2 regions of the Flavonifractor sp. genome follow, and region 1 is predicted to be linked to the other one. Evidence: predicted binding sites of a transcription regulator. Region 1 holds the regulator's gene; the other holds the start of a gene.
The links. The regulator HrcA, encoded in region 1, represses chaperone genes, less so after heat shock. The targets are predictions, from matches to a motif close to TGTTAGCACTCNNNNNNNNNGAGTGCTAACA.

Region 1 (4,232 bases):
CCGGCCTGGAGATCGTCAGCCGGGGGGACGCCCCCCACATCTGCGCCGTGTCCCTGCCTGGCTACCCCAGCGAGATGCTGGTGCGGGCTCTGTCCGACCTGGGGGTGTATGTGTCCTCCGGCTCGGCCTGCCACAAGGGCAAACCCAGCCACGTGTTCGCCGCCCTGGGCCTGCCCAAGCGCACCCTGATGGGGGTGCTGCGCATCTCCTTCGGCCCGGACAACACCAGGGAGGACGTGGACGCCCTGGTGGACGGCCTGAAGCAGACCGCCGCCTCCCGCGTCAGTCTGTAATTCTGTCTGGAAAGGAGCCCTGCCCCATGCGTATCACGGTTTTGATCGAGAACTCCGCCCCCGAGGGGCTGGTTGCGGAGCACGGCCTGTCCTTTTACCTGGAGTACCGGGGCGGCCGCTATCTGCTGGACGCCGGGGAGTCCGGCGCCTTCCTGCTCAACGCCCAGCGGCTGGGGGTGGATCTGTCCCGGGTGGAGGCGGCCGCCCTGTCCCACGGCCACTACGACCACGGGGACGGCTTCACCGCCTTTTTCCGGGTGAACCGGACGGCGCAGATCTGCGCCCGGCCCGCGGTGGTAGAGGACGACGTGCTCCACGGGGAGCACGTGGGGCTCAACCCCGGCCTCTTCCGCCGCCACGCCCGCCGGTTTGATCTGGACGACGGCCCCCGGGCGCTGGTGGAGGGGCTCCACCTGATCCCCGACGCCGTCCGCCATGAGCAGTCCCTGGCGGCGGAGACGGCCGAAGGGCTGGTGGTGCTCAACTCCTGCTGCCACGCCGGCGTGGATCACATCCTGGACGGCATCCGTGTCCGCTTCCCCGGCCGGCCCATCCGGGCGGTGCTGGGGGGCTTCCACCTGATGGGGAAAGGCGGCACGGCCACCCTGGGCCCCGCGCCGGAGGAGGTGCGGGCCCTGGCCCGCCGCCTGCGGGACGAGCTGGACGTGAGGGAGATCTGCACCGGCCACTGCACCGGCGCCCCCGCATACGCCCTGCTGGCGGAGGAACTGGGAGGCCGCCTGCGCCCCCTCACCACCGGCGCGGTGTTTGAGTACCCCGACTGAAGCTGTAAAAATATCCGGGCAGAACCAAGGGTTCTGCCCGGATATTTTTACAGCTCCCGCTCCATTCTGATGTCGGAGAGTTGAAACCATTTGTCAGAATACGTCGTGTATTCAAATCCAAACTTCTCGTACAGGCTCAGGGCGGCTTTCAGCTTGTGGTTGGAGGTGAGCACCACCCGCTTCTGCCCGGCGTCCCGGGCGGCCTGGAGGGCGGCCTCCATCAGGGCATTCCCCACGCCCCGGCCCCGGTATGCCTCCCGAACCCCCAGCTTGAGCAGCTCGCACTGCCCCTCGCCCTGGAGCTCCACCATCACCATGCCCACGATCTCCTCCCCGCAGCGGGCCAGCAGTACCCGGCCTCCGTCGGCCACAAAGCGGTGGGGCTCGGCCAGCATCTCCAGATCCACCGGCTCCAGCAGATCATACTCCAGCAGCCAGGGCAGGGAGATGTCCTCCAGCGCCGGCTTGTAGCGCTCCTCAAAGTCGATAATCTCCACGGGCAGTCGCTCTTCCACAGGCCGCCCCTCCTTTGTCTGTATTTTGGGGGCTGCGCCCCTCTGGTTCTCTTATCATATCATTCCGCGCCTGTCCCGTCAACGGCGGTATTCCGGCAGTCCGCCCCCGGGATTGCTTGATTTTCCCTCGTTCACATTTAATTTACAACCGCACCTCTTGACATTTCCCCGGGACAGTGTTACATTATGTTTAGCACTCAAGGAGTATGAGTGCTAAAACTATGAAAGGGTGGCCGGAATGGATTTGACTGAACGAAAAAAGCGGATTCTCCGCGCCATCATCGAGAGCTATATCCAGTCGGCGGAGCCGGTAGGCTCCAAGGCCATCGCCTCCTCCATCGGCATGGAGGTATCCTCCGCCACCATCCGCAACGAGATGGCGGATCTGGAGGCCATGGGCCTGCTGGAGAAGCCCCACACCTCCGCTGGGCGCATCCCCTCTCCCAAGGGCTACCGGCTCTACGTCAACGAGCTGATGGAGGAGCACAAGCTCTCCCTGCAGGAGACCGAGCGCATGAACCAGGCCCTGCGCCTGAAGATGCAGGAGCTGGACCGGGTGCTGGATCAGGCGGGCCGGGTGGTGTCCCGGCTGACCAACTACCCCGCCTTCGCCCTCTCCTCCGGCATGGACAAGGTGACCATCCGGCGCTTTGACCTGCTGATGGTGGAGCACAACGCCTTCATCATTGTGGTGATGACCGACACCAACGTGGTGCGCAACCGGCTCATCCGCCTGCCCTCCGATCTGACGGAGGCCCAGCTGCAGATGCTCAACACCCTGCTGAACACCACCTTCACCGGCCTGACGCTGGCGGAGATCACCCCGGAGCTGATGCGGGTGGCCCAGCACGCCGCCGGCGAGGCCTATGGGCTCATCTCCCTGGTGGTGTCCTTCGCCATGGAGGTGCTGGAGGGCCTGGAGCAGCGCCGGGTGCATACCTCCGGCCTGGCCCATCTGCTGGAGCTGCCCGAGTACCAGAGCCTGGATCGGGCCCAGCCCCTGATGAGCTATCTGTCGGAGGACAGCGATCCCGCCCGCTTCCCCGTCCCCAAGGACGACCCCATGAAGATCCTCATTGGCCCGGAGAACGTGGCCGACGCCTTAAAGGACACCAGCGTTGTGGTGGCCAGCTATGACATCGGCGAGGGGATGCGGGGCGTCATCGGCGTGGTGGGCCCCACCCGCATGGACTATGCCAAGATAACCGCACGCCTGTCCTACCTGGCGGAGGGTCTCTCCCGGCTGTTCGGCCAGGGGGGAGCTGCCCCAGGGCAGGGACGACGAGAAATAGGAGATGATGACATCCCATGAGCGAGCAGAACGAGAAGAACGTGGAAAAGAACGAGGCCGCCGCTCCGGAGGCCGCTGACCAGGCCCAGGAGGCCGTCCAGCCCCAGGAGGAGCAGGCCGAGTCCCCCAACCCCCTGCTGGAGGAGCTGGAGACCCTGAAAAAGAACCTGAGCGACCAGGAGGACAAGTACCTCCGTCTGGCCGCCGAGTATGACAACTACCGCCGCCGCAGCCAGAAGGAGAAGGAGTCCGCCTGGGCGGATTCCAAGGCGGAGACCGCCGCCGCCTTCCTGCCGGTGTACGACAACCTGGAGCGGGCCCTCAAGCAGGAGACCGCCGACGAGGCCTTCAAGAAGGGCGTGGAGATGACCATGACCCAGCTCAAGGAGATCCTGGCCAAGCTGGGCATCGAGGAGATCCCCGCTCTGGGTGAGACCTTCGACCCCAACCTCCACAACGCCGTGATGCACGTGGAGGACGAGAGCGCCGGGGAAAACACCATCGTGGACGTGTTCCAGGCCGGCTTCAAGTCCGGGGACAAGGTGATCCGCTTCGCCATGGTCAAAGTGGCCAATTAGAATTGAAACTTGACAATTGAGAATTGATAATTTCCGGTTTGGAGTTCTAATTTTCAATTATCCATTATCAATTTTGTTAAAAAGAATTTTCTATATATGGGAGGAACTGAATTATGTCTAAGATTATTGGTATTGACCTTGGTACCACCAACTCCTGTGTGGCTGTGATGGAGGGCGGCGAGGCCGTCGTCATCCCCAACGCGGAGGGAAACCGCACCACCCCGTCCGTGGTGGCCTTCTCCAAGGACGGCGAGCGCATGGTGGGCCAGGTGGCCAAGCGCCAGGCCATCACCAACCCCGACCGCACCATCATGTCCATCAAGCGTGAGATGGGCTCCAACTACAAGGTGAACATCGACGGCAAGGCCTACACCCCCCAGGAGATCAGCGCCATGATCCTCCAGAAGCTGAAGGCCGACGCCGAGGCCTATCTGGGCCAGACCGTCACCGAGGCGGTCATCACCGTGCCCGCCTACTTCACCGATGCCCAGCGCCAGGCCACCAAGGACGCCGGCAAGATCGCCGGCCTGGACGTCAAGCGCATCATCAACGAGCCCACCGCCGCCGCCGTGGCCTACGGCGTGGACAAGGAGCAGTCCCAGAAGGTCATGGTGTACGACCTGGGCGGCGGCACCTTCGACGTGTCCATCCTGGACATCGACGACGGCGTCATCGAGGTGCTGGCCACCGCCGGCAACAACCGCCTGGGCGGCGACGACTTCGACAAGTGCGTCATGGACTGGATGGCCGCCGAGTTCAAGAAGGACACC
Region 2 (4,232 bases), on a different contig from region 1:
GGCTTTGATGAGCAGCACCACCAGGTAGATTACCACCGCCATGATGGCCAACCAGATCACCAGGCCGATCAACATGGGAATCAGCATCGCGGCCACGCCGGAGCCTGCCGTTCTTTCAGTTATCGGGGACATAGAAAACACTCCTTTCTGGATAGGCCCAGCATACTGGATCTCCCCGGTTGCGTCCACCAGCTATTGCGCAACTTTGGGTTGACCCTCCTCCTGCCTGGCCCGTTTGGCCAGGATTTTGGGGAAGAAGTGGAGGAACAGGCAGGTGGTCACCGTGGCGGCCACCGCGTCGGCGATGGGCTCGGACAGGAAGGTGGCCGGGGCGGACACCAGGGCGGGCAGCAGGAGCAGGCAGGCCAGGAACACGCTCTTGCGGAACAGGGAGCAGAACAGGGCCAGCCGCACGTGGCCCAGGGCGGTGGTCTCGTCCACCAGGGGGTACTGGACGGCCAGGGGGAGGATCATGGCGGTGAACACCTTAATATAGCCCACCGACTGCTCCGCCAGCTCCGGATTGCGGGTGAACAGGCCCACAAACACCGGGGACAGGGTGTGGGTGAACACCATCATCCCCGCGCAGAAGGTGAGGCACAGGCCCACAATACATTGGATGGCCTTTTTGATGCGCTCCAGGTTGCCGGCGCCGTAGTTGAAGCTGACCACCGGCTGGGTGCCCAGGGTGAGGCCGCCCATGGGCATGGTGATGAGGAGCAGGTAGCTCTGCACGATGGTGGCGCAGGTGACCAGGACGTCCCCCTGCTCAGGGCCGCCGTACCGCTGGAGCACCGTGTTGAGCACGATGAGCAGGATGCTGTCGGTGGCGATGATCAGGAAGGGGGACAGGCCGAAGGTGAGCACCCGCCGCATGACGGCCCAGTCCGGCCTGCCCCACCGCAGGGGCACCGGCATGGATTTGCGCAGCAGCATGGTCAGCACGAAGGCGCAGGAGGCCATCTGGGAGATCACCGTGGCGATGGCCGCCCCGGCCACGTCCATGTGGAGGACAAAGATGAAGACGGGATCCAGCACGATGTTGAGCACCGCCCCCAGCATCACCGTGGCCATGCCCAGGCCGGAGTAGCCCTGGGCGATGAGGAAGCTGTTCATGCCGGTGGCCATGAGGGCGAAGAAGGTGCCGGCGGTGTAGATGGTCAGATAGGTGTCGGCATAGCCGAAAGTGGCCTCACTGGCGCCGAACCAGCGGAGCAGCTGCCCCTTGGACAGCAGGAACATCGCCGTCAGCGCCACCGACAGCACCAGTAGCATGAGGAAGCAGTTGGACAGAACCCTGCCCGCCTCCTTCTTCCTCCCCTCCCCCATGCGCATGGCCATGATGGGGGAGCCCCCCAGGCCCACCAGGGAGGCAAAGGAGGACAGCAGGGTGACGATGGGGCCGCATACCCCCACCCCCGCCAGGGCCAGATCCCCGATGCCCTGGATGTTGCCGATGTAAATGCGATCCACGATGCTGTAGAGCACGCTGACCAGCTGGGCCAGCATGGTGGGGATGGCCAGCCGGCACACCAGCTTGAAAACCGGGTCGCGGCCCAGGTCGTTGGTATGTTTCATAGTTCTCTCCCTTCCGCACAAGCGGAGGGTATTATACCTCTTTTTTCCCACTCCGTAAAGGGTCAGTTGTTTTAGCACTCCATATATAAGAGTGCTAATGTTTACAATTTGGACATAATTTCATGTATATTTGTTCACAGAATCCCTCTATACTTAGGTTCAGAAAACGAGATAAGAGGGCCCGCGAGGGCCCCGGAAAGAGGATGACAGCCGTGAAGAAACCAAGATTTTAGCACACAGAACCCATCATTGCTAACCATCCGCTTTCAGGAAAAAGGAGAGATTGATTATGTTTGGCATGCTTCCCTTTGAGCGCAGCGAAGACAACGTGTTCGATACCTTTGATAACTTTGCCCGGAACTTCTTCCGCAGCAGCAACACCTCCCTGCCCGCCTTCCGCACCGACATCCGGGACGCCGGCGACAAGTTCATTTTAGAAGCCGAGCTCCCCGGCTTTGACAAGGGCGACATCAAGCTGGATGTGAAGGACGGCATCCTGACCATCACTGCCGAGCACAGTGAGAACCAGGATCAGAAGGACGACAAGGGCACCTACATCCGCCGCGAGCGCCGCTACGGCTCCTTCAGCCGCTCCTTTGACATCACCGGCATCAACGAGGCCGGGATCACCGCCGCCTACAACAACGGCATCCTGGAGTTGAACCTGCCCAAGGCCGTGCCGGTGGTGCCTGAGAGCCGCCGGATCGCCATCGATTGATCGGAAACGCGGGAGCCGGTCAGCTGCGGCTGACCGGCTCTTGTTCGTGTCCCGAAGGGGCGGATGTCCTATGCCCGCCGGGCCGCCGTTGGTGCCATGCCCCTGAAATACCATAAAGTTTTTGCCAGCCTGCGGGCGGCAGAGCCCAGCCTTTGGCGGGTCTGCCGACGAGAAAGGATGTGACGCGATTTATGAACGCGCAGAAATATACCCAGAAATCCCTGGAGGCGGTGCAGAACGCCCAGTCCATCGCCACCGAGTACGGCAACCAGCAGATTGAGCAGCCCCACCTGCTGCTGGCCCTGCTGCTGGACGAGGGCGGCCTGATTCCCCAGCTGCTGGGGAACATGGGCCTCACCGTCCCCTCCTTCACCGCCGCCGTCAAGGCGGAGGTGGAAAAGCTGCCCCGTGTGTCCGGCTCCGGCCGGGAGCAGGGCAAGATCTATGTGGCCCAGGATGTGGACAAGTGCCTGAACACCGCCGAGAGCGTGGCCGCCTCCATGAAGGACGAGTACGTGTCGGTGGAGCACCTGCTGCTGGCCCTGATCGACACGGCAAACCGCGCCCTGAAAGAGGTCTTCCGCACCTACAACGTGAGCCGGGAGCGGGTGCTCCAGGCCCTGAGCAATGTGCGGGGCAACCAGCGGGTCACCTCCGACAACCCGGAGGAGACCTACAACGCCCTGAAGAAGTACGGCACCGACCTGGTGGAGCGGGCCCGGGCCAATAAGCTGGACCCGGTGATCGGCCGGGACGACGAGATCCGCAACGTCATCCGCATTCTGAGCCGCAAGAGCAAGAACAACCCGGTGCTCATCGGCGAGCCCGGCGTGGGCAAGACCGCCATCGCCGAGGGCCTGGCCCAGCGGATCGTCAAGGGCGACGTGCCCGCCTCCCTGAAGGACAAGACCATCTTCGCCCTGGACATGGGCTCCCTGATCGCCGGTGCCAAGTACCGGGGCGAGTTTGAGGAGCGGCTGAAGGCCGTCCTCAACGAGGTAAAGAAGTCGGAGGGGCAGATTATCCTGTTCATCGACGAGCTGCACACCATCGTGGGCGCGGGCAAGACCGAGGGCGCCATGGACGCGGGCAACCTGCTCAAGCCCATGCTGGCCCGGGGCGAGCTCCACTGCATCGGCGCCACCACCCTCAACGAGTACCGCCAGTATATCGAGAAGGACGCCGCCCTGGAGCGGCGGTTCCAGCCCGTCATGGTCAACGAGCCGTCGGTGGAGGACACCATCGCCATCCTCCGGGGCCTGAAGGAGCGGTACGAGGTGTACCACGGGGTCAAGATCCAGGACAGCGCCATCATCGCCGCCGCCACCCTGTCCGACCGCTATATCACCGACCGCTTCCTCCCCGACAAGGCCATCGACCTGGTGGATGAGGCCTGCGCCATGATCCGCACGGAGATCGACTCCATGCCCACCGAGCTGGACGTGATCCAGCGCAAGATTATCCAGCACGAGATCGAGGAGGCCGCCCTCAAGAAGGAGGACGACGCCCTGTCCCAGGAGCATCTGGCCGAGATCCAGAAGGAGCTGGCCGAGATGCGGGACGAGTTCAACGCCAAGAAGGCCCAGTGGGAGAACGAGAAGAACGCCATTGGCAAGGTGCAGAAGCTGCGGGAGGAGCTGGAGGAGGCCAACGCCGAGCTGGAGAAGGCCCAGCGGCAGTACGACCTGAATAAGGCCGCCGAGCTGCAGTACGGCCGCATCCCCGAGCTGAAGCGGCAGCTGGAGGCCGAGGAGGCCATCGCCAACGAGGGCAGGGCCAGAAGCCTGCTGCGGGACAAGGTCACCGAGGAGGAGATCGCCCGCATCATTGAGCGCTGGACGGGCATACCCGTGGCCAAGCTGATGGAGGGGGAGCGGGAGAAGCTGCTCCACCTGGAGGACATCCTCCACCAGCGGGTTGTGGGCCAGGACGAGGC

Region 2: QZ378_RS00930 (Hsp20/alpha crystallin family protein) is a predicted target of HrcA. The motif match lies at 1,648-1,678, and genes of this name have one in related genera.

Annotation. Positions count from the first base shown of each region.
Region 1 covers NZ_JAHZDL010000011.1:13,362-17,593, reverse strand. The annotation lists gene QZ378_RS02860 (cysteine desulfurase family protein) at 1-293, shown strand, start outside; gene QZ378_RS02855 (MBL fold metallo-hydrolase) at 320-1,078, shown strand; gene QZ378_RS02850 (GNAT family N-acetyltransferase) at 1,126-1,593, opposite strand; gene hrcA (heat-inducible transcriptional repressor HrcA) at 1,832-2,905, shown strand; gene grpE (nucleotide exchange factor GrpE) at 2,902-3,462, shown strand; gene dnaK (molecular chaperone DnaK) at 3,576-4,232, shown strand, end outside.
Region 2 covers NZ_JAHZDL010000003.1:17,456-21,687, forward strand. The annotation lists gene QZ378_RS00920 (helix-turn-helix transcriptional regulator) at 1-87, opposite strand, end outside; gene QZ378_RS00925 (MATE family efflux transporter) at 193-1,578, opposite strand; gene QZ378_RS00930 (Hsp20/alpha crystallin family protein) at 1,868-2,296, shown strand; gene clpB (ATP-dependent chaperone ClpB) at 2,488-4,232, shown strand, end outside.